DNA from 2 places in the Streptomyces sp. NPDC014907 genome. Region 1 is predicted to be linked to the other one. Evidence: predicted binding sites of a transcription regulator. Region 1 holds the regulator's gene; the other holds the start of a gene.
What was found. Region 1 encodes HspR, which represses chaperone genes until heat shock. Its sites were predicted from a motif close to TTGAGNNNNNNNNNCTCAA; they were not measured.

Region 1 (14,426 bases):
CTCGGGGACGGCGATGACCGGCTGGTCCAGCCACTTGGCGAGCCGGGGGCGCAGCGCCTTGGGGGCGAGGGTGGCGAACAGGCTCACGAAGACCCAGGCGAAGAAGCGCAGGCCGACCTTCTCCAGGCCGCCGGGGTCGAGGGCGGTGACCGAGGCGAGCCGTCCGGGTCGGAGGTGGGCCTGGTTGAGCACGAGCCAGCCGCCGTAGGAGGAGCCGACGAGGTGGACCCGGTCGAGGCCGAGTGCGTCGAGGGCCTCGTCCATCCACTGGGCGGCGCGCTCGGGCTGCCACATGGGCTCGCGGTGGATGCTGCGGTTCGCGTCGCCCGGGGTGTCGAGGGCGTAGACGGGGCGGTCGAGGCTGAGGCCGGGGGTGTTGGGGTACCACATCGCCGAGCTGTAGCCGGCGCCGTGGATCAGGACGATCGGGGTCCGGGAGCCGGCGGCGGGGTCCGAGGGGCCGTACCGGTAGACGTGGGTGGTGCCGAAGCTCGTCTCGACGTCCGTCTCGGAGCGGGCGGGTGCCCCCATTGCGTAGAGGACGTCGGCGGCGGCGAAGTAGCGGTCGCGCAGGGTGTCGTTGACGTAGCGGCCGACGTCGCGGCGTACGCGGGCGGTGTTCTCGGGCACGGCGGCGCCTCCGGTGAAGATCCGTTCTTCGTGGTACGACCGTATCACCAATGTGGTACATCGGTATCATGAAGGGGTTCGGGCAGCGGAGCACGAACCCACCATCGACAGGCGGAGACGCGGGAACATGCCGAAGCGTGTGGATCACGAGGAGCGGCGCGCCCAGATCGCCGAGGCCCTCATCCGGGTCGCGGCGCGGCGGGGGCTGCATGCCGTCGGCATGCGCGACGTGGCTGCGGAGGCCGGTGTGTCGCTCCGGCTCGTGCAGTACTACTTCGATACCAAGGAGAAGCTTCTCCTCTACGGCCTCCAGCACCTGACCGACCGCTTCACCGCGAGGGTGGGTGCCCACTTGGCCGCTGTCGGCCCGGACCCGGGCCCTCGCGTCACGGTGGAGGCGCTGCTGCTGGCCTCGCTGCCGACCGACGAGGAGAGCCGCGCGTTCCACCTGCTGTACAGCTCCTACGCGATCCTGTCGGTGACCGACGAAGCGCTGGCCGCCCAGCCTTTCATCGACAACCCCGACGCCGCGGAGAACACCATGACGGGACTCCTCGAGCAGGCGCAGGGGGCCGGCCTGGCTGACCCGGACGCCGACGCGCGCACGGAGGCGATCAGCCTGCTCGCGATGGCGGCGACCATGGGTACCAGCATCCTCGTGGGCCAGCGGAGTCCGGAGTCGGCGATCGCGGTGCTCCGCCACCACCTGGACCGGATCTTCACGGCTGCCGGGACGTCCGAGAGGGGAGCGGGCTCAACCTGACGTGTCGCGAAGCACTCGCGCGCGGCGCAGAGTGAGGTGCCGATCTGTACCGGTCCGGCGGACGTGGAGTCGGGCAGGGTGTCGAATCGGGCATGAGGAGCGGCGTCGGAGCTCGGGGTTCCTGCCGTACGAGGAACAGGAGATGGCGGGCTTCGGACCGCCCAGGAACCGCCCCGGCCTGCGCGATGCGGCGCCCTGACCGGATCTGACGCGGATCCCCACGTCAGCCGAGCACCAACTGAGGGCCATGCGGGGGCCCATGCGGTGCACAGGTGGTGCGAGGCTCGGATCTGGATCGGGCAACAAACAAGCCCCAGGTCTCTGACCTGGGGCTTTGTCATGGAGCGGATGACGGGAATCGAACCCGCGCTATAAGCTTGGGAAGCTCATGTTCTACCATTAAACTACATCCGCGCAGCGGCCGGATGATCCCTGCCGCATCGTTGCACACTGTACCCCATGCTCCCCAGCGGGCGAAGCCGCCGGTCCCGGGGGCGCGTGCGGAGTGCCGTCCGGGGGCGAGGGTCCCGATCCCCTAGGGTGGCTTCTCGTTCGCCGCACGTGTAGGGGAAGGGACTTGATGGGTCCGATGGAGCGCACCGTCGTCCGCTGTGCCGAAGGGCACGTGTTCAGTACCGCCTCGTTCCCGCTCCAGCAGCTCGGGGCCGGACGGATCGGGCCCGGGCGGCTCATCCGGTGTCCGCGGTGTGCGCGGTTGCGGCACGCGGTGCCGGTGGAACTCGAACGGCGCTGACCGCGCCGGCGGTGCCGGGGAAGCGTCCGGGGGCGCGGAGTCCTGCCGATTGGGGCAGGTCCGCGCCCTCTGCGTATCGTGGGGGCGTGCTTCTCTCAGACAAGGACATCCGGGCCGAGATCGATGCCGGGCGGGTGCGCATCGACCCGTACGACGAATCCATGGTGCAGCCCTCGAGCATCGACGTGAGGCTTGACCGCTTCTTCCGGGTGTTCGAGAACCACCGTTACCCGCACATCGACCCCGCCGTCGAGCAGCTCGACCTGACGCGCGAGGTCGAGCCGGAGGGCGACGAGGCGTTCATTCTGCACCCGGGCGAGTTCGTCCTGGCCTCCACCTACGAGGTCATCACCCTCCCGGACGACATCGCGTCCCGGCTCGAGGGGAAGAGCTCCCTGGGGCGGCTCGGGCTGGTGACCCACTCGACCGCCGGGTTCATCGACCCCGGTTTCTCCGGGCACGTGACCCTGGAGCTGTCGAACCTCGCCACCCTGCCGATCAAGCTCTGGCCGGGGATGAAGATCGGGCAGCTGTGCCTGTTCCGGCTCAGCTCGCCCGCCGAGTACCCCTACGGGAGCGAGCGGTACGGCTCGCGGTACCAGGGCCAGCGGGGGCCGACGGCGTCCCGCTCGTACATGAACTTCCATCGGACCCAGGTGTGAGGCGGTCGCAGTCATGAGTGAAGTACGCGAGAACCTGACGTACGAGGGATTCGGGCGCGCCGTCCGCGAGCTGGCGCAGTCCATCGCCGACGACGGCTACGAGCCCGACGTCGTCCTCTCCATCGCCCGTGGCGGCGTCTTCGTGGCCGGCGGCCTGGCCTACGCCCTCGACTGCAAGAACATCCACCTCGTGAACGTGGAGTTCTACACCGGGGTGGGGACGACCCTGGAGATGCCCGTCATGCTGGCGCCCGTCCCCAACGTGATCGACTTCTCCGACAAGAAGGTCCTGATCGCCGACGACGTCGCCGACACCGGCAAGACCCTCAAGCTCGTCCACGACTTCTGCGTCGACCACGTCGCCGAGGTCCGCTCGGCCGTCGTCTACGAGAAGTCGCACTCCCTCGTGAAGTGCGAGTACGTGTGGAAGAAGACGGACGACTGGATCAACTTCCCCTGGTCGGTCGAGCCGCCCGTCGTCAAGCGCGAGGGCCAGATCCTCGACGCCTGAGCCCACGACAGGACGCCCACGGACGCCAGGACGTCACGGACGCCCACGGGCGGCCACGGACGTCACGGACGCGCGAAAGGCCCCCACCGCACCCGGTGGGGGCCTTTCCGTCGTCCTCGCCGTCCTCGCCGCCCGCGTGCTACAGCGTGCCCAGCTTGATCAGACTCAGGAGCGCCACCAGCTGGATCGCCGACGCGCCCAGGGCCTTCGGCCAGGGCAGGTCGTGGGAGCGGCTCACCATCGCGGTGAAGAGCACGCCCGCCGCCAGCCAGGTCAGCCAGCCGATGACCTGGACCAGGCCGTTCTCGCCGCCCAGGAAGAGCGCGAAGACCAGCCGGGGCGCGTCCGTGAGGGACATGATCAGCATCGACAGGCCGACGGTCGGCTGCCACATCCCGTCGCCGCCGAGCTGGCGGGCGAGGGTGTGGGTGACCGCGCCCAGGACTAGCCCGCCGACGACGAAGCCGAAGGCGACCATCAGGACGTACGGGATCACCGTCGACAGGGTGGCGTTGATCGCCTCCTCGCGGGCCGTGTCGAAGCCGAAGATCGCCAGCAGGCCGTAGAGGGAGGTGACGATCAGCGCCGGTCCCCAGACGGCGTGGTCCCGCATCCGCAGGAACGTGTCCGCCGGGCGCAGCACGATGCCGCTCAGGAGCGCCTTCCAGGGGAGCCGGGGGCCCACCGGGGCGGGCGCCGCGCCGGGCGGGGGGCCCGCGGCCGGGCCGTACGGGTCGTCCACGCTGAACATCTGCGTGTGGCCCGGGTTGTTCGCCGCGGCCGCGTGCGGGTGCTGCGGCTGGTGCCCGTACGGGTCGCCGAAGTACTCCGGCTCGCCGTAGGGCTGCTGCCCGGGCCGGCCCTGCCGGTCCTGCTGTCCGTACCCCTGCTGCCCGTACGGCGCGGGGCCCTGGCCCTGCGGGGGCCACGGCTGCCGCGCGTGGGGCGGCGGCGGGGCCGCGTCGTACCCGTACGGCGCCTGCTGCGCCTGCTGCTGCGGGGGGCGGTTGTCCCGGCCGCGTCCGTTCCTGAATCCAGCCACGTCAATGAACGTACCCGCTTCCGCCGCCGGGGTGCTCCTTTGCGGCTGACCTGTGACATCCCCTAGGGGACGCGGGAGGGGCGGGGAGAGGGGAAGGGGAGGGGAGAGGGGGGGAGGGGCGGGGGCGCGGGAACGGGGACGGCCGCCCCGCGTGACGCGTGCGGGGCGGCCGTTCGTTTTCTCGGCGGGCGGGTCAGGCGGCCGGTTCGGGCTCCTGCTCCTCCGCCGGCTCGGGGTCGACCGGGGTCTTCACCGAGTCGAGGAGCAGCTGGGCGACGTCCACGACCGTGACGGACTCCTTGGCCTTGCCCTCGTTCTTCTTGCCGTTGACCGAGTCGGTCAGCATGACGAGGCAGAACGGGCAGGCGGTGGAGACGATGTCCGGGTTCAGGGAGAGGGCCTCGTCGACGCGCTCGTTGTTGATGCGCTTGCCGATCCGCTCCTCCATCCACATCCGGGCACCGCCGGCGCCGCAGCAGAAGCCGCGCTCCTTGTGGCGGTGCATCTCCTGCTGGCGCAGGCCGGGGACGGCGGACATGATCTCGCGCGGCGGCGTGTAGACCTTGTTGTGGCGGCCCAGGTAGCAGGGGTCGTGGTAGGTGATCAGGCCGTCGACCGGGGTCACCGGGGTCAGCCTGCCCTCGTCGATGAGGTGCTGGAGCAGCTGGGTGTGGTGGATGACCTCGAACTCGCCGCCGAGCTGTGGGTACTCGTTGGCGATGGTGTTGAAGCAGTGCGGGCAGGTGGCGACGATCTTCTTGGCCGACTTCGGCTTCTTCGTCTCCGGGTCCTCGTCGTCCTCGCCGAACGCCATGTTCAGCATGGCGACGTTCTCCTGGCCGAGCTGCTGGAACAGCGGCTCGTTGCCCAGGCGGCGGGGGGAGTCACCGGTGCACTTCTCCTCGCCGCCCATGATCGCGAACTTGACGCCCGCGATGTGGAGGAGTTCGGCGAAGGCCTTGGTGGTCTTCTTGGCCCGGTCCTCCAGGGCGCCGGCGCAGCCGACCCAGTACAGGTAGTCGACCTCGGTGAGGTCCTCGACGTCCTTGCCGACGATCGGGACCTCGAAGTCGACCTCCTTGGTCCACTCGACGCGCTGCTTCTTCGCCAGGCCCCAGGGGTTGCCCTTCTTCTCCAGGTTCTTGAGCATCGTGCCCGCCTCGGACGGGAACGCGGACTCGATCATCACCTGGTAGCGGCGCATGTCGACGATGTGGTCGATGTGCTCGATGTCGACCGGGCACTGCTCGACGCAGGCGCCGCAGGTGGTGCAGGACCACAGGACGTCGGGGTCGATGACGCCGTTCTCCTCGACGGTGCCGACGAGGGGGCGCTCGGCCTCGGCCAGGGCCGACGCCGGGACGTCCTTCAGCTGCTCCTCGGTCGCCTTCTCGTCGCCCTCCATGGTCTTGCCGCCGCCCGCGAGCAGGTACGGCGCCTTGGCGTGCGCGTGGTCGCGCAGCGACATGATCAGGAGCTTGGGGGAGAGGGGCTTGCCGGTGTTCCAGGCGGGGCACTGCGACTGGCAGCGGCCGCACTCGGTGCAGGTGGAGAAGTCCAGCAGGCCCTTCCAGGAGAACTGCTCGACCTGGGAGACGCCGAAGACGGCGTCCTCGGCCGGGTCCTCCCAGTCGATCTCCTTGCCGCCGCTGGTCATCGGCCGGAGCGCGCCGAGCGCGGTGGAGCCGTCGGCGTTGCGCTTGAACCAGATGTTCGGGAAGGCCAGGAAGCGGTGCCAGGCGACGCCCATGTTCGTGTTGAGCGAGACCACGATCATCCAGATCATGGTGGTGCTCAGCTTGATCATGGCGAAGAGGTAGACCAGGTTCTGCAGCGCGGCGACGCTCAGGCCCTTGAAGGCCAGGACCAGCGGGTACGAGGCGAAGTACGCGGCCTCGTAGTGGTCCACGTGGTGGAGCGCGCCCTCCAGGCCGCGCAGCACGTAGATCGCCAGGCCGATGGTGAGGATGACGTACTCGACGAAGTACGCCTGGCCGGCCTTGGAGCCGGCGAAGCGCGACTTGCGGCCCGCCCGGCCCGGGAGGCTGAGGAGCCGGATCACGGTCAGGGTCGCGATGCCGAGGATGGTCATCGTGCCGATGAACTCGATGTACAGCTCGTACGGCAGGAACCCGCCGATGACCGGCAGCGTCCAGTCGGCCCGGAACAGCTGGCCGTAGGCGGTGACGATCGTCGGGGGCAGGGTCAGGAAGCCGACCGCGACGAACCAGTGGGCGAAGCCGACGACGCCCCAGCGGTTCATGCGCGTGTGGCCGAGGAACTCCCTGACCAGGGTCACGCTCCGCTGGTACGGGTTGTCGGTCCGGGTGCCGGCCGGGACGGGCTGGCCGAGCTTGAAGTGGCGGACGAACTGGCCGACGGCGCGAGCGAGCAGGGCAACGCCGACCACGGTCAGCGTCAGCGACACAATGATCGCGGCGAGTTGCATGACGGGCTCCTCGAGCGGGCCCGCTCAGTGCCTGAGCTGAGCCTACTAAGCGGTAACTTATCTAGTCCGTGCTGAGATTACCCGTTCGGGGCCCGTGGCGCAGCGGCCCTCGCGGTGATCTGTGTCGCTCAGGCGACCCTTGCCGCGCGCGCCCGCGCGGGACGCCGCCCGGCGTCGGCGGACTGCTGGAAGCGTACGCGCCAGGACGGCCAGGTCCATCCCGAGCCAGTGGTGGTCCACGTAGTGGAGGTCGAGCAGCTCGCGCTCCTCCCACGGCAGGTCCGACCGCCCGCTGATCTGCCACGGTCCGGTCAGCCCCGGACGCACCGAGAGCCGGCGGCGCCCCTCGCCCGCGCACTCGCGGTGGCCCGGTGTCAGCGGGCACGGGCCGACCAGCGACATCCGTCCCGTCACGACGTGCAGCAGCAGGGGCAGCGCGGCCAGCGGGCTCTTCGTGCGGAAGGTCAGCATCGTGAAGGGCCGCCCCTCCAGGCCCGCCACCGTCCGGCGGCGCAGCACCCCGCCGCCGGGGGACGCCGAGCCGAGGGCGACCGAGAGGGCGACGGCGGCCAGCAGCGGGGAGAGGACGGCGAGGAGGGCGAGGGCGCCCAGGACGTCGAACGCGCGCTTGGCCGTCATGCGCCGCTCCCTTTACCGCGCGGGACGAGCGTTCGCCGCACCCTTCCGGGCGGTACGGGCACCGCCCGCCCCTTTCGGGGTGGGACGAACGGGAATCGTCGGACATTCATGGAATATGCCTGCTATGCCCGGGAAGGGGCACCCGGACTCTCTCACGGGGCACCCCGCCGGAGCGGGGAATGACGCGCGTCCTCCCGGTGCGGCGGTCCTTGGGGCGCGTGGCGGCTCCCCGGGGCGTCGCGGTTCTTCGAGTGGCGTGGCGGCTCTTCGGATGACGTGACGGCCCTTTGAGTGGAGGGAAGACCGAAGAGTTGAGTCGCATCGACTCACGTCTGTTGACTCGATGCCGGGTGTGGTGCATCCTTGAGCCAGTACCACTCAAGTCAGGCAGCTGGAGGAATCGAAATGGCACGTGCGGTCGGCATCGACCTGGGCACGACTAACTCCGTCGTCAGCGTTCTGGAAGGCGGCGAGCCCACCGTCATCACCAACGCCGAGGGCGCCAGGACCACGCCGTCCGTCGTCGCCTTCGCGAAGAACGGCGAGGTGCTCGTCGGCGAGGTCGCCAAGCGCCAGGCGGTCACCAACGTCGACAGGACCATCCGGTCGGTCAAGCGCCACATGGGCACCGACTGGAAGATCGAGATCGACGGCAAGAACTTCAACCCGCAGCAGATGAGCGCCTTCATCCTGCAGAAGCTGAAGCGCGACGCCGAGGCGTACCTGGGCGAGAAGGTCGTCGACGCGGTCATCACCGTTCCGGCCTACTTCAACGACTCCGAGCGCCAGGCCACCAAGGAGGCCGGCGAGATCGCGGGCCTCAACGTCCTGCGCATCGTCAACGAGCCGACCGCGGCCGCCCTGGCCTACGGCCTCGACAAGGACGACCAGACGATCCTCGTCTTCGACCTCGGTGGCGGCACCTTCGACGTGTCCCTCCTGGAGATCGGCGACGGCGTCGTCGAGGTGAAGGCCACCAACGGCGACAACCACCTCGGTGGTGACGACTGGGACCAGCGCGTCGTCGACTACCTGGTGACGCAGTTCCAGAACGGCCACGGCGTGGACCTGGCCAAGGACAAGATGGCGCTCCAGCGCCTGCGCGAGGCGGCCGAGAAGGCCAAGATCGAGCTCTCGTCCTCGACCGAGACCACGATCAACCTGCCCTACATCACGGCCTCCGCCGAGGGCCCGCTGCACCTGGACGAGAAGCTCACGCGCGCCCAGTTCCAGCAGCTCACCCAGGACCTCCTGGAGCGCTGCAAGGTGCCGTTCCACAACGTCATCAAGGACGCGGGCATCCAGCTCTCCGAGATCGACCACGTCGTCCTCGTCGGCGGCTCGACCCGCATGCCGGCCGTCGCCGAGCTGGTCAAGGAGCTGACCGGCGGCCGCGAGGCCAACAAGGGCGTCAACCCGGACGAGGTCGTCGCCATCGGCGCCGCCCTCCAGGCCGGTGTCCTCAAGGGCGAGGTCAAGGACGTCCTGCTCCTCGACGTCACCCCGCTGTCCCTCGGCATCGAGACCAAGGGCGGCATCATGACCAAGCTCATCGAGCGCAACACCACGATCCCGACCAAGCGGTCCGAGATCTTCACGACGGCCGAGGACAACCAGCCGTCCGTGCAGATCCAGGTCTACCAGGGCGAGCGCGAGATCGCGGCGTACAACAAGAAGCTCGGGATGTTCGAGCTGACCGGTCTGCCGCCGGCCCCGCGCGGCGTCCCGCAGATCGAGGTCGCCTTCGACATCGACGCCAACGGCATCATGCACGTGACCGCGAAGGACCTGGGCACGGGCAAGGAGCAGAAGATGACCGTCACCGGCGGCTCCTCGCTGCCGAAGGACGAGGTCGACCGGATGCGCCAGGAGGCCGAGCAGTACGCGGAGGAGGACCACCGCCGCCGCGAGGCCGCCGAGTCCCGCAACCAGGGCGAGCAGCTCGTCTACCAGACGGAGAAGTTCCTCAAGGACAACGAGGACAAGGTCCCCGGTGACGTCAAGACCGAGGTCGAGGGCGCTCTCGCCGAGCTGAAGGAGAAGCTCAAGGGCGAGGACACCGCCGAGATCCGCACGGCCACCGAGAAGGTCGCCGCCGTCTCGCAGAAGCTCGGCCAGGCGCTGTACGCCGACGCCCAGGGCGCGCAGGCCGCCGGCGGCGACGCCGGTGCCGGCCAGGCGAAGGCGGACGACGACGTCGTCGACGCCGAGATCGTCGACGACGAGCCCAAGAAGGGTGGCCAGGCGTGACCGAGGAGACCCCGGGCTTCGAGGAGAAGCCCGACGTCCCCTCCGGCGCCACCCCTGACGACGCCGCCGAGGCCGTCGAGAACTCCGCCCAGGAGGACGCGACGGCCCCGGCCGGGGACGCGAACAGCCAGAAGACGGCCGCCGCCGCGGGCCTCACCGCCCAGCTGGACCAGGCCCGTTCCGCGCTCGACGAGCGCACCGCGGACCTCCAGCGGCTCCAGGCCGAGTACCAGAACTACCGCCGCCGCGTGGAGCGGGACCGGGTCACGGTCAAGGAGATCGCCGTCGCGAGCCTCCTGTCCGAGCTCCTTCCCGTGCTCGACGACGTCGGCCGGGCCCGGGACCACGGCGAACTCGTGGGCGGGTTCAAGTCGGTGGCCGAATCGCTGGAGACCGTCGTCGCCAAGATGGGTCTGCAGCAGTTCGGCAAGGAGGGCGAGCCCTTCGACCCGACGATCCACGAGGCCCTGATGCACTCGTACGCGCCGGACGTCACCGAGACGACCTGCGTGGCGATCCTGCAGCCCGGGTACCGGATCGGCGAGCGGACCATCAGGCCCGCGCGCGTGGCCGTCGCCGAGCCCCAGCCGGGCGCGGCCCCGGCCAAGGACGAGAAGAAGTCGGCCGACGAGGAGAGCGGTGCCCCCGAGGAGGGGTGACGCAACGATCGTCCGGAAGGAGGGACGTCGATGAGCACGAAGGACTTCGTCGAGAAGGACTACTACAAGGTTCTCGGCGTCCCCAAGGACGCCACCGAGGCCGAGATCAAGAAGGCGTACCGGAAGCTCGCACGCGAGAACCACCCGGACGCCAACAAGGGCGACACCAGGGCCGAGGAGCGCTTCAAGGAGATCTCCGAGGCGAACGACGTCCTCGGCGACCCCAAGCGGCGCAAGGAGTACGACGAGGCCCGCGCCCTCTTCGGGAACGGCGGCCTCAGGGGCGGCGGTCCCGGGGGCGGCTCGTTCAACTTCGACCTGGGCGACCTCTTCGGAGGCGCCCAGGGCGGGTCCGGCGGGTTCGGCGGTGGCGGCATCGGGGACGTGTTCGGCGGCCTGTTCAACCGGGGCGGGGGCGGGGCGCGCACCCAGCCGCGGCGCGGCCAGGACATCGAGTCCGAGGTGACGCTCAGCTTCACCGAGGCGATCGAGGGCGCGACCGTACCGCTGCGGATGTCCAGCCAGCAGCCGTGCGCGGCGTGTTCGGGCACCGGCGACAAGAACGGCACGCCCCGGGTGTGCCCGACCTGCGTCGGCACCGGCCAGGTGTCGCGCGGCAGCGGCGGCGGCTTCTCCCTCACCGACCCCTGCGTCGACTGCAAGGGGCGCGGCCTCATCGCCGAGGACCCCTGCGAGGTCTGCAAGGGCAGCGGCCGGGCCAAGTCCTCCCGCACCATGCAGGTCCGCATCCCGGCGGGCGTCTCCGACGGGCAGCGGATCAGGCTGCGCGGCAAGGGGACCCCGGGCGAGCGCGGCGGGCCCAACGGCGACCTGTACGTCGTCGTGCACGTCGACGCCCACCCGGTCTTCGGCCGCAAGGACGACAACCTCACCGTCACGGTGCCGGTCTCCTTCACGGAGGCGGCGCTCGGCGGCGAGATCAGGGTGCCGACCCTCGGCGGTCCCGCGGTCACGCTCAAGCTGCCCGCGGGCACGCCGAACGGCCGCACCATGCGCGCCCGGGGCAAGGGCGCGGTCCGCAAGGACGGTACGCGCGGCGACCTCCTCGTCACGGTCGAGGTCGCCGTGCCGAAGGAGCTGGACGACAAGGCACGCGAGGCCCTGGAGACCTACCGCGAGGCGACCGCCTCCGAGGACCCGCGGGCCGAGCTGTTCCAGGCCGCGAAGGGAGCGTGACCCGGTGGAAGGGCGCCGACGCAATCCGTACGAACTGACCGACGAGTCGCCGGTGTACGTCATCTCGGTGGCGGCCCAGCTCTCCGGTCTGCATCCCCAGACCCTCCGTCAGTACGACCGGCTCGGCCTGGTCTCCCCGGACCGCACGGCCGGCCGGGGACGGCGCTACTCGGCCCGTGACATCGAACTGCTCCGCCAGGTGCAGCAGTTGTCGCAGGACGAGGGGATCAATCTGGCCGGGATCAAGCGCATCATCGAGCTGGAGAACCAGGTCGCGGCGCTCCAGAGCCGGATCGCCGAGCTGTCGGCGGCCCTCGACGGCGCGGCGGCGGCGATGCGGCAGCGCGAGGCCCAGGTGCACGCCTCCTACCGGCGCGACCTCGTGCCGTACCAGGACGTGCAGCAGGCGAGCGCGCTGGTGGTCTGGCGCCCCAAGCGCGGCGAATAGTCCCCGCGGTACGCGTGAGGCCCCCTCCACGACGGTGGAGGGGGCCTCACGCGCGTCCGGGTCAGGGGATCAGCTCGGCGACGATCTCGCCGACCGTCTCGAACCAGGGCGCGGCCCCCGTGCCGAACGCGGCGGCCAGGGCGGTGCCGAGGGCGATGTCGAGGGGGGCCGCGCCGGGCTCCCACGCGTCGGTGACCCGGCCGTCGCCGGAGGAGGTCAGGGTGCCGGTCCGCCGCCCGTTCCGGGTGAGCCGGCTGTCGGTGTGGCCGCAGGGCGTCAGCCGGTGGCGGACGCCGCCGGCGGTCCGCACGTCCACGCGGTAGGAGCGCCGCAGCAGCCGTCCCCGGGCGGGCCGGATCGCGGCGGGCTCCCCGTCGACGGTCAGGGTCAGCAGGGCCGCCTTCCGGGTCCCTATCGGGGTGTGGTTGTCGGGGGCGGTCCCGGGGGCCCGCACGAGTTCCACGGTGGGCAGCCCGTGTCCGGAGACCCGGAGGGTGCCGGCGGGCCCGTCGAGGTCGACGCGTACGTACACGGCGGTCAGTCCTCCCGTTCGAGAAGGCCGGACTGGGCGATGAGGTAGCCCAGCTGGGCCCGGCTCCCGCTGCCGAGGGCGGCGGCGAGTTTGGCGATGTGGGCCCGGCAGGTGCGCACGTTCATGCCGAGCCGGCGGGCGATGGCCTCGTCCACGTGGCCCTCGACGAGGAGCTTGGCGATGGAGCGCTGGACGCCGCCTATGCCGTCCACGGACGGGCTGTAGGGGATCTCCTCCTCCCAGGGCACGCCGTGCAGCCAGAACTGGTCGAAGACGCCGACGAGGTACTGCACGAGCCCTTCGTGGCGCAGTTCCAGGGCGACCTGGCGGTCGCTGCGCGCCGGCACGAAGGCGACCTTGCGGTCGACGATGATCAGGCGGTCGATGATCTCCTCGAGGGTGCGGACCTCCAGGCCGTGGGGGCTGATGCGCTCGACGTACCCCATGGTCGCGGAGTGGTGGCGGGCGGTGTGCTGGTAGAGGGTCCGCATCCGTATGCCGCGCGCCACGAGCGGTTCCACGCGGCGCAGCCCCGCCTGGACGACCTCGGGCTTGCGCCCGCTGCCGGGCTGGATGGTGAGGAGTTCCTCGGCGCACTCGTTGATGACCCGGTCGAGGGTCGCGTTGATGAGGCTGAGGCCTTCGAGGACGGTGATGACCTGGGTGGCGGCCGGGTCCGGAGCGTGGATCGTCATGAACGGCTCGAACGTGTCGGCCAGGGATATGGCCTCCTGGCGCCGCTTCTGTATCTCCTGCTCGATGGGGTGGATCAGCTTGTTGAGCGCGATGGAGGGCGGGACGGGCCGCAGCCACTGGCTCTCGTCCGGGTCGGGGTGCAGCAGGGCGAGGTCGACCAGGCAGGGGGCCCGTTCGGCGTCCGCCCGGGACACGCGGCCGGCTCTCAGCGCGGCGGCGTAGAGGAGCTTTCCCGCGTCGCACAGCTCTTCCGGGCCGTGCGCGCTGCCCGTTTCGCAGCGTTTGGGCTCCATTTGCGCCCCCCTCAGGGTCCTGAATTACAGGAACATGATGCCTGGTGCTTCTGGTGGAAGGGTTCGGAGTGAGCCATCGTCTTATCTGCGGGGGAGGTAATGATCAAAAGAGGTGGAGATCGGCCATGACCAGGATGGTTCGTGCACTTGGCGGCATAGCTTTCGCTGCCGCGGCTACTCTCGGAGTCTTCGCCGTGGGGGAGCCGACGTGGGACACGCCGCCCGCGGGCAACGTCGTCGCTCTTCCGGGTGAGCCCACCTGGGACGTCGCGCCCGCCAGGGGCTCGGAGCCGACGTGGGACGTCGTCTCCGCCGGTTTCCCCGAGCCGACGTGGGACGTCGCGCCGGCCAGGGGTTCGGAGCCGACGTGGGACGTCGTCTCCGCCGGTTTCCCCGAGCCGACGTGGGACGTCGCGCCGGCCAAGGACGAGCCGACCTGGGACACCGTCCGGGCGGGTGCGGAAGCGTGACCGTCCCGCCGGACGACCGCAGGTTCCGCCGGGAGATGGCTTCGGCCTACCGCTCCGGCTGGCACTTCGTCGATCTCGCCACGGCCATCCCCCACCGTGGCGACTCGCTGAGGATCACCCTCTTCGGCGAGCCGGTCGTCGTCGCGCGAGAACAGGACGAGGACGTGCGCGCGTACCGGTGCCTGCGCCGCCCGCGCGGCGCGCCGCAGCCCATCCGCTGTGCCGTCCGGTACGGCATGATCTTCGTCAACCTCGACCAGCGGGACCACCAGCTGATCGAACCCGAGACCATCACCGCCACCCCCCGCAGTGCCTGAGCGATCCCCCCGTCGTCATAGGTCGCCCAGGCACTTCCCCCACACAGCGGCGCCATCGCGGACCTGAAACGCGATGGCGCCGCTGTGCTGCGCCCGTGCGCCCCCGACCGGGAG
Region 2 (14,426 bases), on a different contig from region 1:
AACGTTCCCGTCGCGGTCAACTGCGTGCCTCCTCGACTGTGTCCCCCGTCTTCTCCTCTGTACGTGCGGGTGGTGCGCTCTCCGTCCGTCCCGTGCCCACCTCCGCCTCCACGTCGCGGCGCCCGGCCTCCGCGCCCCGGTGGAAGCCGCCGAGCCTGCGGCGCAGGGCCTCGGCGTCCACTCCGCCCTTGCGGGGGGTGGTGGAGGGGCCGGTCTGGCGCACCACCTGGGGGGTGCGCTTGGGCAGGCCCTTGTCGGTGACCCGCTCCCACTGCGCGGGGCGCGGGCCGGGAACGGTGGGGTCGGGGGCGGTCTGATCGGGGACGGCCTGTTCGGGGACGGTGCGGTCCCCGGCCGGCCGGCCGGGAGCCGGCTGCGGCTCCGTCTCCGGCCGCGGCCCCGGCTCCGGGGCGGGCGTGCCGGTGACCGGCGGTTCGGCGGCCCGCTGTTCGGCGGGCCGGGCCTCCGCCGGGGTCTCGGGGGCGGCGGCCGTGTCGGCCGCGCGCTCGTGGGTCTCCGGCTCCGGCGGCGGAGAGGGCAGCCGGACCTGGAGGGTGGTCTCGGAGAGGGACTCGCCGAGGGGCGCGGGGTGGCTCCGGGGCGCGGGCTCCGGGGCGTGCGCCTCCTCCGGGGCGGGCTCCGCCGCGCGGGTCTCCTGCGGCGCGGGCTCCGGGGTCCCCTCCCGTTCCGCCTCCGCCAGGGTCCGCTCCGCCGCCTCCACGAGGGGGTCGCGGGTGCGGGACGGCAGCGTGTTGGAGTTGGCCTCCGCGACCGAACCGGGCAGCTGGAGCGCGGGAGCCGCGCCCGCCACCCGTACGGGCTCCGGGGCGGCCGCGGGCGGCGCGGCGGGCAGCAGGGCCGGCGGCAGGACCACGACGGCGGTCGTGCCGCCCGGCTGCTGCTCCCGCAGTTCGACGCGGATGCCGTGGCGGGCGGCGAGCAGGGCGACGACCCGCATGCCGAGCCCCTCGCCCTCGAAGGCCTCCGGGTCGGCCCCGGCCAGGCGCGCGTTCAGCTCGGCGGAGCGGGCGGGGGCCATGCCGATGCCCGCGTCCTGCACGGAGAGCATGACCTCGCCGGTCTCCAGGAGCCAGCCGGAGAGCTGGACCTCGGCGTCGGGCGGCGAGAAGGAGGTGGCGTTCTCCAGGAGTTCCGCGACCAGGTGGCTCAGGTCGTCCGCGGCGAAGCCGGCGACCTGGGTGTGCGACGGCAGGGACTGGATGGTGACCCGCTCGTACCGCTCGATCTCGCTGACGGCGGCGCGCAGCACGTCGACCAGCGGGACGGGCCCGGCGTGGCCGTGGACGTGCTCGTGGCCGGCGAGGACGAGGAGGTTCTCGCTGTGGCGGCGCATGACGGTCGCCATGTGGTCGAGCTTGAAGAGGGTGCCGAGGCGGTCCGGGTCCTGCTCGCGCTCCTCCAGCTTCTCGATGACGCCGAGCTGCCGCTCGACCAGGCCGAGGTTGCGCAGGGAGAGGTTGACGAAGGTGTGCCCGACGGAGTCGCGGAGCCGTTCGAGGTCGGCGGTGAGGAGGGCGACCCGGCCCTGGAGCTCGGCGCGCTGGGCGGCGAGGTCGGCGGCCAGGGTCTCCTTGGCGGCGGCCAGGCCGGCCCGTTCGCCGGTGAGGCGGTCGGCGTGCGCGGCCAGGTCCGCGAGCTTGGCGTGCAGGGTGTTGAGGGAGCGGACGGTCTGGGCGAACTCGTCGTTGCGGCCGGTGAAGCGGACCGGCTCCTCGGTGTGCGGGGCGGGGGCGGCGGCGAGCCGGGCGGCACCGATGCGCAGCGCGGCGAGCGGCCGGGTGAGGGAGCGGGCGACGTAGGTGGAGACGCCGACGGCGAAGAGGAGGCAGCCGCCGAGGAAGGCGAGGCGCAGTTCCAGGGCGGTGACGTCGTCGTCGCGGAGCGCGGCGAGGCGGTCGACCCGCTGGGTGGCGAGGGCGGACTCGACGCCGCGCATCTGCTCGATGCGGGCGGAGAGGGTGGCCTCCAGGGCGGCCGGATCGGTCCTGCGCTCGGCGGTGGTCAGCCGGGGCTGGTCGGTGAGGGAGGCGAGCGCGCGTTCGGCGTTCTTGACGTCGGGGCCGGCGACGGTGCCGGCGAGCGAGTCGCGGGCGGCGGAGCCGGCGGCCTGGTCGAAGTCGGCGAGGGCGGCGAGTTCGCGGACGCGGGCCTGCTGGGCCTCGGCGGTGAGGCGGTCGCGGGCCCGGTCGGCCTCCGCCGCGCCCGCGGGCTCGTCGGGGACGTAGGTGCCGGTCGTGGGGTCGTAGTGGGTCTCGCCGGTGGGCTCCGGTCGCGGCACGGAGAGGGCGGCGACGAGCAGGCCCCGGGTGGCGGAGGCCTGTTCGACGGCGCGGCCGAGGGCGGCGGGCGCGCGGGTGGCCTCGGTGGGCGCGGTGCCGGCGGCGCGGGCCGGGGTGCTGTCGGCCAGCTCGTCGGCGAGGGCCTGGAGCTTGTCGATGACCTCGGAGTACGCCTTGTGGGCCTCCAGGGCGGCGCCCTTGCCGGTGAGGGCGGTGCGGCGCAGGGAGGGGACCCCGGCGAGGTCGCGGCGGAGCTCGGGGGAGGCGGCGGGGCGGATCTCGTCGATCTGCCGGTCGACGCGGGTGGAGCGCACGCTGGTGATCTGGCGCTTCTTCTTGGTGTCGCCGGTCTGGGCGTCCCGGCCGGCGGCGATGTACGCGACGACCTCGTCGCGCTCGTCGGCGAGGGAGTGCGCGAGGGTGACGGCCTGCCGGTCGAGTTCGGCGAGGGTGACCAGGCGCTGGGATTCGGTCAGCTCGGCGGAGGCGGTGAGGACCGCGGGGGTTCCGGCGGCGAGGACGGTGACGCCCACGAGGGCGACTCCGGCGACGAGGCGGTTGCGGACGCGCCTGGAGCGGCCCGCGGGTCGCTCCGGGGCGGCCGGCGCGGGGCGCCCGGTGGGCTCGGCGGGGCCTCCGGCGGGTGCCTCGGCGGCGCCGTTCGGGGACGGCGGTGCGCCGGGGGTCCGGCTCTGCGCGCCGTTCTTGCTCCGAGGCCGCTTCATCTGCACCGGTGCTCGCATTCTTGACTCGTCCACCCACAAAGCAGAGGTGACGGCCGGTCACATGGAGCGCCCCCACCCCTGTTACGGCTTCCGACCATTCCAGCGCTTTCGGGAAGGGGACGGGCATCGGCCGCTCCGCCACCCGAACGAGTGAACAACACTCCCGAGTTGGCGAACAACTCCTCCGGACGGCCTCCGGCGACCTCCGGCGGCCCCCGGTTGGATCTTCCGGGCGGCCTTTGGCAGGATGCCCGCCCGCAGCTCCGTCACACCGCCCGTTTCCCCCCGCACACCGTTTCCACACCTTTGGTACAGGCCTTTTTCCGTCATTCGCGGGTTCGGTGAAGGAGCGCGCCGGGGCGGGCAGACTGGCCGCCATGCGCAGTGACGTCGCCTCCCTTCCCGGCAGCCCCGAACGCCCCAACGAGGACTGGGTGGCCACCGCCCTGCCCGCGTCGGGGGCCGGGGGGACGCTCGTCCTGCTCGACGGCGTCACGCCGCCCGCGGGTGATGACGGTTGTGTGCACACCGTGCCGTGGTTCACCGCCCATCTCGGCGGGGCTTTGACCGAACTGTCCGCTTCCCGGCCGGACGTCCCCCTGTCCGAGATCCTCGCGCGGGCAATCCGGCGCACCGCGGAAGCCCACCGGGACACCTGTGACCTTTCTCACGCGAGGACGCCTCAGGCAACCGTCGTCCTCGTCCGCTGGGGCGGGGCACTGGTCGAGCACCTCGTCCTCTCCGACTCGGTGCTCCTCCTGGAGCGGCCGGACGGAGCGGTGCGGGCGGTGCTCGACGACCGGCTCGACCGGGTGCCGGCCGAGGTGCTGCGCTCCGTGACGGCGACGGACCGGCTGCGGAACCGGGAGGGCGGCTTCTTCACGGCGGCGGCCGACCCGGCGGTCGCGGACCTCGCGGTGACCGGGACGACCCCGCGCGCGGAGGTGCGGGCCCTGGCGGCCCTCACGGACGGGGCGAGCCGCTGGGTGGACCTGTTCGGCGAGGGCGACTGGACGGACTGCTTCGGAGTCCTGCGGACGGAGGGACCCCTCGGCCTGCTCCGCCGGGTGCGGAGGCGGGAGGCCGAGGAGGCGCGGGCGGGCGGGCTGCGGCGCCGGAAGACGCACGACGACGCGACGGCGGCGTACGTGGAGCCGGGGGCGCACGACGTGCCGGGGACGTACGACGAGCCGGCGGTGTACGCGGGGGCGGCGGTGGACGACGAGCCGGCGATGTACGCGGGAACGGCGGCGCGCGAGAGGCCGACGGCGCTCTGAGCCTCCCCGGACCGGCTCCCCTCCCCCGGCCGGGGCCGCTTCCGCGTGGTCCCGCCGTCAGCCCTCGGCGCGCACGTTGAAGTGGTTCAGGAGGCGGGCCAGCTCGGCGACCTCGGCGCGGTCCCAGTCGGCGAGCTTGCGGACGTAGCGCTCGCGCCGGGCGTCGCGGACGCGGCGGAAGCGGTTCCGGCCCTCCTCGGTGAGGCGGACGAGCGAGGCGCGGCCGTCGGCGGGGTCGGGGTCGCGGGCGACGAGCCCGAGGTCTTCGAGGGCGCGCAGCTGGCGGCTCATGGTCGCCTTGCCGACGCCGAAGTACCCGGCGAGTTCGGTGGCCCGCTGGGGCCCGGCCTCGTCGAGGCGCACGAAGAGGCCGTAGGCGGCGGGTTCCAGTTCGGGGTGGACCTCGCGGGCCATCTCGCCGGACTGGGCGCGGGCGCGGCGCAGGAAGACCGCGAGTTCGCGTTCGAGGGCCAGGAACTCCCGGTCCACGGCCGCCGGGACGGACCCGCCTTCACTCCCCGTACCGTCTTCGCGCACGTCAGCACCTTCCCCGTGTTCCCTGTGGCGTGCCGTCGCCACACCGGCCGCTTTCCGGCCGCTGAAAGTTTCTTCCGGCCGCGGCCGTTTCCGCAGCTCTTTCAGTATTTCGCAGGCGTAGACCAACGGCGGCGGCCGACTCCTCTTCCACGGACGGGTCTACGTGCGTAGCGTCGTTCCCGGCACCCCCCAATGACATGTCCACACCAGGACTTGTCGCTCCCTGCCCTCTCCCCACGAGCCTTTCGGAGGCACGCGATGCGTGTGCACAGATCCGGAACGACCCTCATCGGCGCCGCCCTCGCGGCACTCGTCCTCCTCGCCCCCCTCGCGGGCTCCGCCGGGGCCGCCCCCGACCCGGACGCCCGGCGGGTCCCCGCCCGCGGCACCGCCAGCATGGGCATGGGCGTCCTCGCGCACGACGGGCACGACGGCGTGCCCGGCGGCACGTCCGCCCAGGCCGTCCAGACGGAGGGCGTGGACGTCTCCGGCCACCAGGGGAACGTCGCCTGGTCCACGCTGTGGAACAGCGGCGTCCGGTGGGCCTACGTCAAGGCGACGGAGGGCACCTACTACAAGAACACCTACTTCACGCAGCAGTACAACGGCTCGTACAACGTCGGCATGATCCGGGGCACGTACCACTTCGCCACCCCGGACACCACGACCGGCGCCGCCCAGGCCGACTACTTCGTCAACAACGGCGGCGGCTGGTCGAAGGACGGCAAGACCCTGCCGGGCGTGCTCGACATCGAGTGGAACCCGTACGGCGCGGCCTGCTACGGCAAGACCCAGTCCGGGATGGTGGCCTGGATACGCGACTTCCTGGCCCGGTACAAGGCCCGCACCGGGCGGGACGCCGTCATCTACACGGCGACGAGCTGGTGGACCCAGTGCACCGGCAACTACTCCGGCTTCGCCGCGACCAACCCGCTGTGGATCGCGCGGTACGCGTCGACGGTGGGCGAACTCCCGGCGGGATGGCTGTACTACACGATGTGGCAGTACACCTCGTCCGGTCCCACGGTCGGCGACCACAACCACTTCAACGGGGACCTCTCGCGCGTGCAGGCGCTCGCGAACGGCTGAGTCCCTCCCGCGCGGCGGGCCCGTGCGCCCGGCGGCGGCCCGGTCGGGGCCGGGCCCGGGGCACGGTCCCCGGGCCGCCGCCGGGCGGGCCTCAGGAGGCGGACGGAGCGGGCGGGAAGAGGGCGGTGAGCCGGGGCAGGGGCCGCACCCCGGACCGGAACGCCCCGCGCTCCTCCTCGTCCCCCTCCCCCTCCTCCTCGTCGACGGCCTCGGCCGCCTCCTCGACGGCGTCGAGGAACGCCTCCCCGTCGTCGTCCCGCCGGCCGGTCAGCTCGTCGTACGCGTCCTGGGCGACGTAGTCGAGTTCCTCCCACTCCGGCCACTCGTCGTCGCCCCACTCGCGGTGGTGCCGGCCCACGAGGGCCCGTACGCCGGGCACGTCGGCCAGCGCGTCCGGGTCGGCGAGCACCGACTCGTACACCTTCCGTCCCTGGCCCACCAGCCAGAGCGTGAAGTAGTGGAAGCCGTCGTCGGTGGAGAGGCCGCCCTCGATCCGGTTCGCCGCGGTCCACACCGCGCGCGTGTCGGCGGCCTCGCACGCCCTTTCCAGGCGGACCTGGAACGCCACGGCCCCGGCGGCCGGGCGCCGCGTCAACTCCCCCTCCAGCCAGTCCAGCCGCTCGTCCCGGTGACCGGGACGGCGGCTCAGCTCGTCGATGAGGGCCCAGAAGGCGTCTTCGTTCATGCGTACGAGCATGACAGCCCGGACCGGCACCGGGAACCGGCGTCCGGAACGGCCCTCCGGACGCGCCGGAGCGGGGCGCCCCCGGAGGGAGCGCCCCGCTCCTCGCGGAGGGGTCGCGCGGCCGGGAGGGCCGCGCGGCACGGCGGGCGGCCGTGCGGCCGGGAGGCCCGCGCCGGGCGGCCCGTACGGCCGGGGTCAGGCGGCCACGCCCACCGGCACCTCCGCCGGGGCGAGGGCGATCTCCAGGACCTGCCGGACGTCCGTCACCGGGTGGACCTCCAGCTTCTCCAGGATCTCGGCCGGGACGTCGTCCAGGTCGGCCTCGTTCCGCTTGGGGATCACCACCGTCGTGATGCCCGCCCGGTGCGCGGCGAGCAGCTTCTGCTTCACGCCGCCGATCGGGAGGACCCGGCCGGTGAGGGAGACCTCGCCGGTCATGGCCACGTCCGTGCGGACGAGCCGGCCGCTCAGCAGGGAGGCGAGGGCGGTCGTCATGGTGATGCCCGCGCTCGGACCGTCCTTGGGGACCGCGCCCGCCGGGAAGTGGATGTGCACGCCCCGGTCCTTGAGGCCGGTGACGGGCAGTTCCAGCTCCGCGCCGTGCGAGCGGAGGAAGGAGAGCGCGATCTGCGCCGACTCCTTCATCACGTCGCCCAGCTGGCCGGTGAGGGTGAGGCCGGCGGCGCCGGTCTCCGGGTCGGCCAGGGACGCCTCCACGAAGAGGACGTCACCGCCCGCGCCGGTCACCGCGAGCCCGGTGGCGACGCCCGGCACGGACGTCCGGCGCTCCGCCGGGTCCTGCGCGGACTCGGGCACGTGGTGCGGCCGCCCGATCAGCTCCCGCAGGTCCTCCGGTCGGATCGTGAACGGCAGTTCCCGGTCGCCCAGCTCGTGCTGGGCCGCGACCTTCCGCAGCAGCCGGGAGATGGACCGCTCCAGGGTGCGGACGCCCGCCTCGCGGGTGTACTCGCCGGCCAGCTTCCGCAGCGACGCCTCTTCGAGGACGACCTCGCCGGACTCCAGGCCGGCGCGCTCCAGCTGCCGGGGCAGCAGGTGGTCGCGGGCGATGACGATCTTCTCGTCCTCGGTGTAGCCGTCGAGCCTGACCAGCTCCATCCGGTCGAGCAGGGCCTCCGGGATGGACTCCAGGACGTTCGCGGTGGCCAGGAAGACCACGTCGGAGAGGTCGAGCTCGACCTCCAGGTAGTGGTCGCGGAAGGTGTGGTTCTGCGCCGGGTCGAGGACCTCCAGGAGGGCCGCCGCGGGGTCGCCGCGGAAGTCGGAGCCGACCTTGTCGATCTCGTCCAGGAGGACCACCGGGTTCATGGACCCGGCCTCCTTGATCGCGCGGACGATCCGGCCGGGCAGGGCGCCGACGTAGGTGCGGCGGTGGCCGCGGATCTCCGCCTCGTCCCGTACGCCGCCGAGGGCGACGCGGACGAACTTGCGGCCCATCGCGTGCGCGACGGACTCGCCGAGGGAGGTCTTGCCGACGCCGGGCGGGCCGACGAGGGCGAGGACGGCCCCGCCGCGGCGCCCGCCGACCACGCCGAGCCCCCGGTCGGCGCGCCGCTTGCGCACCGCGAGGTACTCGGTGATCCGCTCCTTCACGTCGTCCAGGCCCGCGTGCTCGGCGTCCAGGACCTCGCGGGCGCCCCTGATGTCGTACCGGTCCTCGGTCCGCTCGTTCCAGGGCAGTTCGAGGACGGTGTCGAGCCAGGTGCGGATCCACGGGCCCTCGGGGGACTGGTCGCTGGCCCGCTCCAGCTTCTCGACCTCCTTGAGGGCGGCCTCCCGGACCTTCCCGGGCAGGTCTGCGGCCTCCACGCGGGCGCGGTAGTCGTCGGACTCGTCGCCCTCCGACTCGCCGTTGAGCTCGCGCAGCTCCTTGCGGACGGCTTCGAGCTGGCGGCGGAGCAGGAACTCGCGCTGCTGCTTGTCGACGCCCTCCTGGACGTCCTTGGCGATGGTCTCGGCGACGTCCTGTTCGGCGAGGTGCTCGCGGAGCTGGGCGGTGGCGAGGCGGAGGCGGGCGACCGGGTCGGCGGTCTCCAGGAGCTCGACCCGCTGGGCGACGGTGAGGAAGGGCGAGTACCCGGAGTTGTCCGCGAGGGCGCCGACGCCCTCGATCTGCTGGACGCGGTCCACGACCTGCCAGGCGCCGCGCTTCTTGAGCCAGGTGGTGGCCAGCGCCTTGTACTCCTTGACCAGCTCGGTCACGGCGCCGGGCAGCGGGTCGGGCACGGTCTCCTCGACGACGGTCCCCTCGACCCACAGGGCGGCGCCGGGGCCCGTCGTACCGGCGCCGATGCGGACGCGGCCGCGGCCGCGCACGAGCGCGCCGGGGTCGCCGTCCGACAGGCGCCCGACCTGCTCGACGGTGCCGAGCACGCCGGTCCCGGCGTAGGTGCCGTCGACGCGGGGCACGAGGAGGACCCTCGGCTTCCCCTCCCCGGGCCGCGCGGCGGCCTGGGCGGCCTCGACGGCGGCCCGCACCTCGCTGTCGGACAGATCCAGCGGCACCACCATTCCGGGCAGCACGACCTCGTCGTCGAGCGGCAGCACGGGCAGGGTGAGCGGCACGGACGCCATGGACTCAGAAGCCATGATCTCCCTTTCGGCAGTGAAGTTGAGCTGTACTGGCTCAATGCTCATGAGCCCGCGAGTGTTCCCGACACTCTGTTCGCTCTGAGCGATCGCCGTCGCACGGCGCGGCGATCGCCGGAGCGGCGCCCGCACCGGCACGCCGGCCCCGCGCCGGCGCGGGCGGCCGGGCGGACTACGGCCCCCTCGCCCCCGGGGTACCCCGGACGGCCGCGTCCCCGCCCGGACCGGAGTCCCGGCCGCGACCGCCGGCGACCTGGCGCTCCGTGGCCCGCCGGGCCCGCCGGGCCGCTCGGCCGGGCGGGCGGAACCGGGCGCTCCGGCTGCGGCCGGGCGCGCCCGGGGGCATGCTCCTCCCATGAGACGAGGCGTACGGGGAACGTGGTGCGGGGCCCTGCTGCTGGCGGCGGTCCTGATGGGCGGCGCGACCGGCTGCGGCTCCGGGGCCCCGCCCGCGCCGGGCTCGCCCGGCCCCGCGGGCACACCGGGCACACCGGGCGTCACGACGGAGCCGGGCACCCCGCCCTCCGACCCCCTGCCGGGCCGGGTCCTGGTCGAGGTGACCGTCACCGGCGGCTTCGCCGGCGTGAACAACCGGCTCGTCGTCCGCCAGGACGGCGGCTGGACCGTCCGCTCCGGCACCGAGCCGCCCCGGACCGGCCGGCAGACCCCCGCCGAGGCCGCCGAGCTGCGCGCGGCCCTGGAGGACCCCGCGTACGCCCTCGTCCCGGCGCGGCCGACCGGCAGGCCGGTCGCCGACGGCTTCCAGTACCGGGTGACGTACCGCCACCGCCTCGTCGTCGCGGACGACGGCGAACGCCCGCCCGCGCTCCAGCGCGTCTTCGACGCCCTCCCCGGGGGCGGCCCGCCGACGAGCCCGTGAGCGCACGGGCCGCGGCACGCCGGCGAGCCCGTGAACGAACGGGCCGCGGCACGCCGACGGAGGGCCCCGGGCGGTGAGCCCGGAGCACTCCGGCGAGGGGCCGGCGCGGGCCGTCACCACCCGTTCCCGCGAACGGGTTTGTCCCGGTCGCGGATGTCCGGCCAGGATGGCCCGGACCGTCCGCCGCGGGGGCGGGACGGCCCGACGAGAGCGGAGTGAACGACGATGTCCAGCCCCGTGACCCTCGACCGCCGCGAAGGACCCCACGGGGAGGTCGTCCTGCGGCGCCGTGACGAGCACTACGAGATCATCGCCAACGGCACCTTCCTGATGGACACGTCCGACGGGCGCTCCGAGCGGCTCCTGATCGACGCGGCCCTCGGCGCCCTGCCGGAGGAACGCAGGGCCGGTGCCTCCGTCCTCGTCGGCGGCCTCGGCGTCGGCTTCTCCCTCGCCCACGCCACCGCCGATCCGCGCTGGGGCCGGATCGTGGTCGTCGAGCGCGAGGAGGCCATCATCGACTGGCACCGGCGGGGCCCGCTCGCCGCGATCTCCGGGACCGCGCTCGCCGATCCGCGCGCCGTGATCCTGCACACGGACCTCCTGGACCACCTGCGCCGCTCCAGCGACACCTACGACGCCCTCTGCCTGGACATCGACAACGGCCCCGACTGGACCGTGACCGAGGACAACGAATCCCTGTACTCCGCCGAGGGATTGGCCGTGTGCGCGGCCCGCCTCGCCCCCGGCGGAATCCTCGCCGTGTGGTCCGCGCGCCCCTCCGCCGATTTCGAAGGAACCTTGCGGAATGCCGGTTTCAGCGGGGTACGGACGGAAGAGGTGCCCGTTGCCCGGGGCGTCCCGGACGCGGTCCACCTCGCGGTCCGCCCCGGCTGACGCCCGGATGGCCGGGACGCCTCCGCTACCTCTAGGCTGCTTCACCGACATCGGCGACGCGAGGCGGGGCAATGGAGCAGACACACACCACTCACCACGGTGCGGCGGCCACTCCGGGGCCCCAGCGGCGCGTCCTGGTGGTGGAGGACGACACGACGATCGTGGAGGCGATCTCCGCCCGGCTGCGCGCCGAGGGCTTCCTCGTGCAGACCGCGACCGACGGCCCGGCCGCCGTGGAGGCGGCCGAGACCTGGCAGCCCGACCTGATGGTCCTGGACGTGATGCTGCCCGGCTTCGACGGTCTGGAGGTGTGCCGCAGGGTCCAGGCGCAGCGGCCCGTCCCCGTCCTCATGCTGACCGCCCGCGACGACGAGACCGACATGCTGGTCGGTCTCGGCGTCGGCGCGGACGACTACATGACCAAGCCGTTCTCGATGCGCGAGCTGGCCGCCCGGGTGCACGTGCTGCTGCGCCGGGTCGAGCGGGCCGCGCTCGCGGCGGCCGCCCCGCGCAGCGGCATCCTGCGCCTGGGCGAGCTGGAGATCGACCACGCCCAGCGGCGGGTCCGGGTCCGGGCGGAGGACGTGCACCTGACCCCGACGGAGTTCGACCTCCTCGTCTGCCTGGCGAGCAGCCCCCGGGCGGTCCTGTCCCGCGAGCAGCTGCTGGCCGAGGTGTGGGACTGGGCGGACGCGTCGGGCACCCGGACCGTGGACAGCCACATCAAGGCGCTGCGCCGGAAGATCGGGGCCGAGCGCATCCGCACGGTCCACGGCGTCGGTTACGCGCTGGAGACCCCGGCGCCGTGAGCCCGCGCGGGCCGGAGGGGCCCCGGAAGGCGGGGGAGGCCGGTGGGGCGGAGGGGTCCCGGGAGGCGGGGGAGGCCCGCGGGGCGGAGGAGCCGGGGGCCGGGCGCCGGGCGCGCAGGATCACGGTCTCGATCAAGACCAAGCTGGGCGCGCTGGTCGTCGGGGCGGTCCTGCTGACCTCCGGTCTCGCCCTGGTGGCGATCCGGACCTCCACCGAGTTCCGGTACATCACGGTCTTCGCGATGATCGCGACCCTGCTGATCACCCAGTTCGTGGCCCAGTCCCTGACGGCGCCGCTGGACGAGATGAACACGGTGGCGGGCGCGATCTCGCGCGGCGACCTCTCCCGCCGGGTGCGGGGCGCCGACCGGCGGGACGAGCTGGGCGACCTCGCCTCCACCATCAACCGCATGGCGGACGACCTGGAGGCCGTGGACCGGCACCGCAAGGAGCTGGTGGCCAACGTCTCGCACGAGCTGCGGACCCCGATCGCCGCGCTCCGGGCCGTCCTGGAGAACGTCGTGGACGGGGTGTCCGAGGCCGATCCGGAGACGATGCGGTCGGCCCTCCGGCAGACCGAGCGGCTGGGCCGCCTGGTGGAGACGCTGCTCGACCTGTCCCGTCTCGACAACGGTGTCGTCGCCCTGCGGACGACCCGCTTCGAGGTGTGGCCGTACCTGTCGGGGGTGCTGCGGGAGGCGAACCTGGCCGCCTCCCAGCGCGGCCTGTCGTCCACCTCGGGCCTGCACAACCGCACGGACGTCCACCTGCACCTGGACGTCTCGCCGACCGATCTGGTCGCCCACGCGGACGTGGAGCGGCTGCACCAGGTCATGGCGAACCTGATCGACAACGCGGTGAAGCACTCGCCGCCGCACGGCCGGGTCACGGTGCGGGCCCGGCGCGGCCCGCGCCCGGACTCGCTGGAGCTGGAGGTCGAGGACGAGGGTCCCGGCATCCCCGAGTCGGAGCGGCACAAGGTCTTCCAGCGGTTCAACCGGGGTCCGGCGTCGCGCCGGCAGGGGCCCGGCAGCGACGGCGGCACGGGCCTCGGGCTCGCGATCGCGCGCTGGGCGGTGGATCTGCACGGCGGCGGGATCGGTGTGGCCGAATCATCACGCGGCTGCCGCATCAGAGTCACTCTTCCGGGCAGTCGACCGTCGAGAGATTGACGTAGGGTTCGAACCGGAAGGGCACGTTCTGCGTGTACGCGGGCAGGACGTGAACAGGGGTGCGGCCGAGGGGGGCCGTACTCGCGCTTTTCCGTACCCTCACACCCGCGAAACCACGGTTGTTTCCCGCCATTCAGGGCTCCGAAACACCCCGTCAAGTGTGACTTGCACGACGTTGGAGTGCCCGGCCTGCACCTCCCGGCCGGACAGGCGTAGCCTTTATTTCCGCTGTCCATCACCTTGTGAAGCGGAAGAGGGCGGTTGCCGCCGTGTCGTCTCAGTCCCCCAGTACCCCGAGCTCCCCGACCGACCAAGGCGGGCAGGGCCAGAACCCTGCGACCGCCTTCGGTGCCAATGAGTGGCTCGTCGACGAGATCTACCAGCAGTACCTCCAGGACCCGAATTCGGTCGATCGTGCCTGGTGGGACTTCTTCGCCGACTACAAGCCCGGAGCGTCGGAGACCCCGGCCGCACCGGCGCCCGCCACTCAGGGCACGCCCGCCGCGCCGCAGGGGGGCCCCGCACAGGCCGCGCCTGCCGCCCCGGCGTCCGTGCCCGCTCCCGCCCAGGCTCCAGCGGCCGCCGCTCCGGCGCCCGCCGCTCCGGCCCCCGCCGCGGTGAAGCAGGCGCCCGCCGCCCCGGCCGAGCCCGCGAAGCCCGCCGCCAAGCCCGCGGCCGCCCCGGCCTCCGAGGCCCCGGCCGGCCCCGAGCTGATCACGCTGCGCGGCCCCGCCGCCGCGGTCGCGAAGAACATGAACGCCTCCCTGGAGGTGCCGACGGCCACGTCCGTCCGCGCCGTCCCGGTGAAGCTGCTCTTCGACAACCGGATCGTGATCAACAACCACCTGAAGCGCGCCCGGGGCGGGAAGATCTCCTTCACCCACCTCATCGGCTACGCGATGGTGCAGGCGATCAAGGCCATGCCGTCGATGAACTACTCCTTCGCGGAGAAGGACGGCAAGCCCACCCTGGTCAAGCCGGAGCACGTGAACTTCGGCCTCGCGATCGACCTGGTGAAGCCCAACGGCGACCGCCAGCTCGTCGTCGCGGGCATCAAGAAGGCCGAGACGCTCAACTTCTTCGAGTTCTGGCAGGCATACGAGGACATCGTCAAGCGCGCCCGCGTGGGCAAGCTGACGATGGAGGACTTCTCCGGCGTCACGGTCTCCCTGACCAACCCCGGCGGCCTCGGCACCGTCCACTCCGTGCCGCGCCTGATGCCCGGACAGTCGGTCATCATGGGCGTCGGCTCCATGGACTACCCGGCCGAGTTCCAGGGCACCTCCCAGGACACCCTGAACAAGCTGGGCATCTCGAAGGTCATGACCCTGACCTCGACCTACGACCACCGGGTCATCCAGGGCGCCGCCTCCGGCGAGTTCCTGCGGATCGTCGCGAACCTGCTCCTCGGCGAGGAGGGCTTCTACGACGAGATCTTCAAGGCCCTG

Region 2: lon (endopeptidase La) is a predicted target of HspR. The motif match lies at 9,243-9,261, and genes of this name have one in related genera.

What each region holds. Positions count from the first base shown of each region.
Region 1 is NZ_JBVHEG010000003.1:404,088-418,513, forward strand. It holds gene ACZ3IL_RS11000 (alpha/beta fold hydrolase) at 1-630, opposite strand, end outside; gene ACZ3IL_RS11005 (TetR/AcrR family transcriptional regulator) at 758-1,393, shown strand; tRNA gene ACZ3IL_RS11010 (tRNA-Gly) at 1,734-1,807, opposite strand; gene dcd (dCTP deaminase) at 2,234-2,809, shown strand; gene ACZ3IL_RS11020 (phosphoribosyltransferase) at 2,823-3,320, shown strand; gene ACZ3IL_RS11025 (Yip1 family protein) at 3,460-4,362, opposite strand; gene ACZ3IL_RS11030 ((Fe-S)-binding protein) at 4,556-6,811, opposite strand; gene ACZ3IL_RS11035 (sugar transferase) at 6,869-7,450, opposite strand; gene dnaK (molecular chaperone DnaK) at 7,856-9,700, shown strand; gene grpE (nucleotide exchange factor GrpE) at 9,697-10,359, shown strand; gene dnaJ (molecular chaperone DnaJ) at 10,390-11,556, shown strand; gene ACZ3IL_RS11055 (heat shock protein transcriptional repressor HspR) at 11,561-12,004, shown strand; gene ACZ3IL_RS11060 (hypothetical protein) at 12,066-12,536, opposite strand; gene ACZ3IL_RS11065 (helix-turn-helix transcriptional regulator) at 12,542-13,525, opposite strand; gene ACZ3IL_RS11070 (hypothetical protein) at 13,720-13,995, shown strand; gene ACZ3IL_RS11075 ((2Fe-2S)-binding protein) at 13,992-14,312, shown strand.
Region 2 is NZ_JBVHEG010000001.1:394,514-408,939, forward strand. It holds gene ACZ3IL_RS01705 (roadblock/LC7 domain-containing protein) at 1-20, opposite strand, end outside; gene ACZ3IL_RS01710 (sensor histidine kinase) at 17-3,043, opposite strand; gene ACZ3IL_RS01715 (hypothetical protein) at 3,403-4,302, shown strand; gene ACZ3IL_RS01720 (MarR family winged helix-turn-helix transcriptional regulator) at 4,360-4,839, opposite strand; gene ACZ3IL_RS01725 (lysozyme) at 5,098-5,928, shown strand; gene ACZ3IL_RS01730 (DUF4240 domain-containing protein) at 6,020-6,613, opposite strand; gene lon (endopeptidase La) at 6,809-9,220, opposite strand; gene ACZ3IL_RS01740 (hypothetical protein) at 9,576-10,100, shown strand; gene ACZ3IL_RS01745 (spermidine synthase family protein) at 10,326-10,997, shown strand; gene ACZ3IL_RS01750 (response regulator transcription factor) at 11,069-11,806, shown strand; gene ACZ3IL_RS01755 (HAMP domain-containing sensor histidine kinase) at 11,926-12,978, shown strand; gene ACZ3IL_RS01760 (multifunctional oxoglutarate decarboxylase/oxoglutarate dehydrogenase thiamine pyrophosphate-binding subunit/dihydrolipoyllysine-residue succinyltransferase subunit) at 13,248-14,426, shown strand, end outside.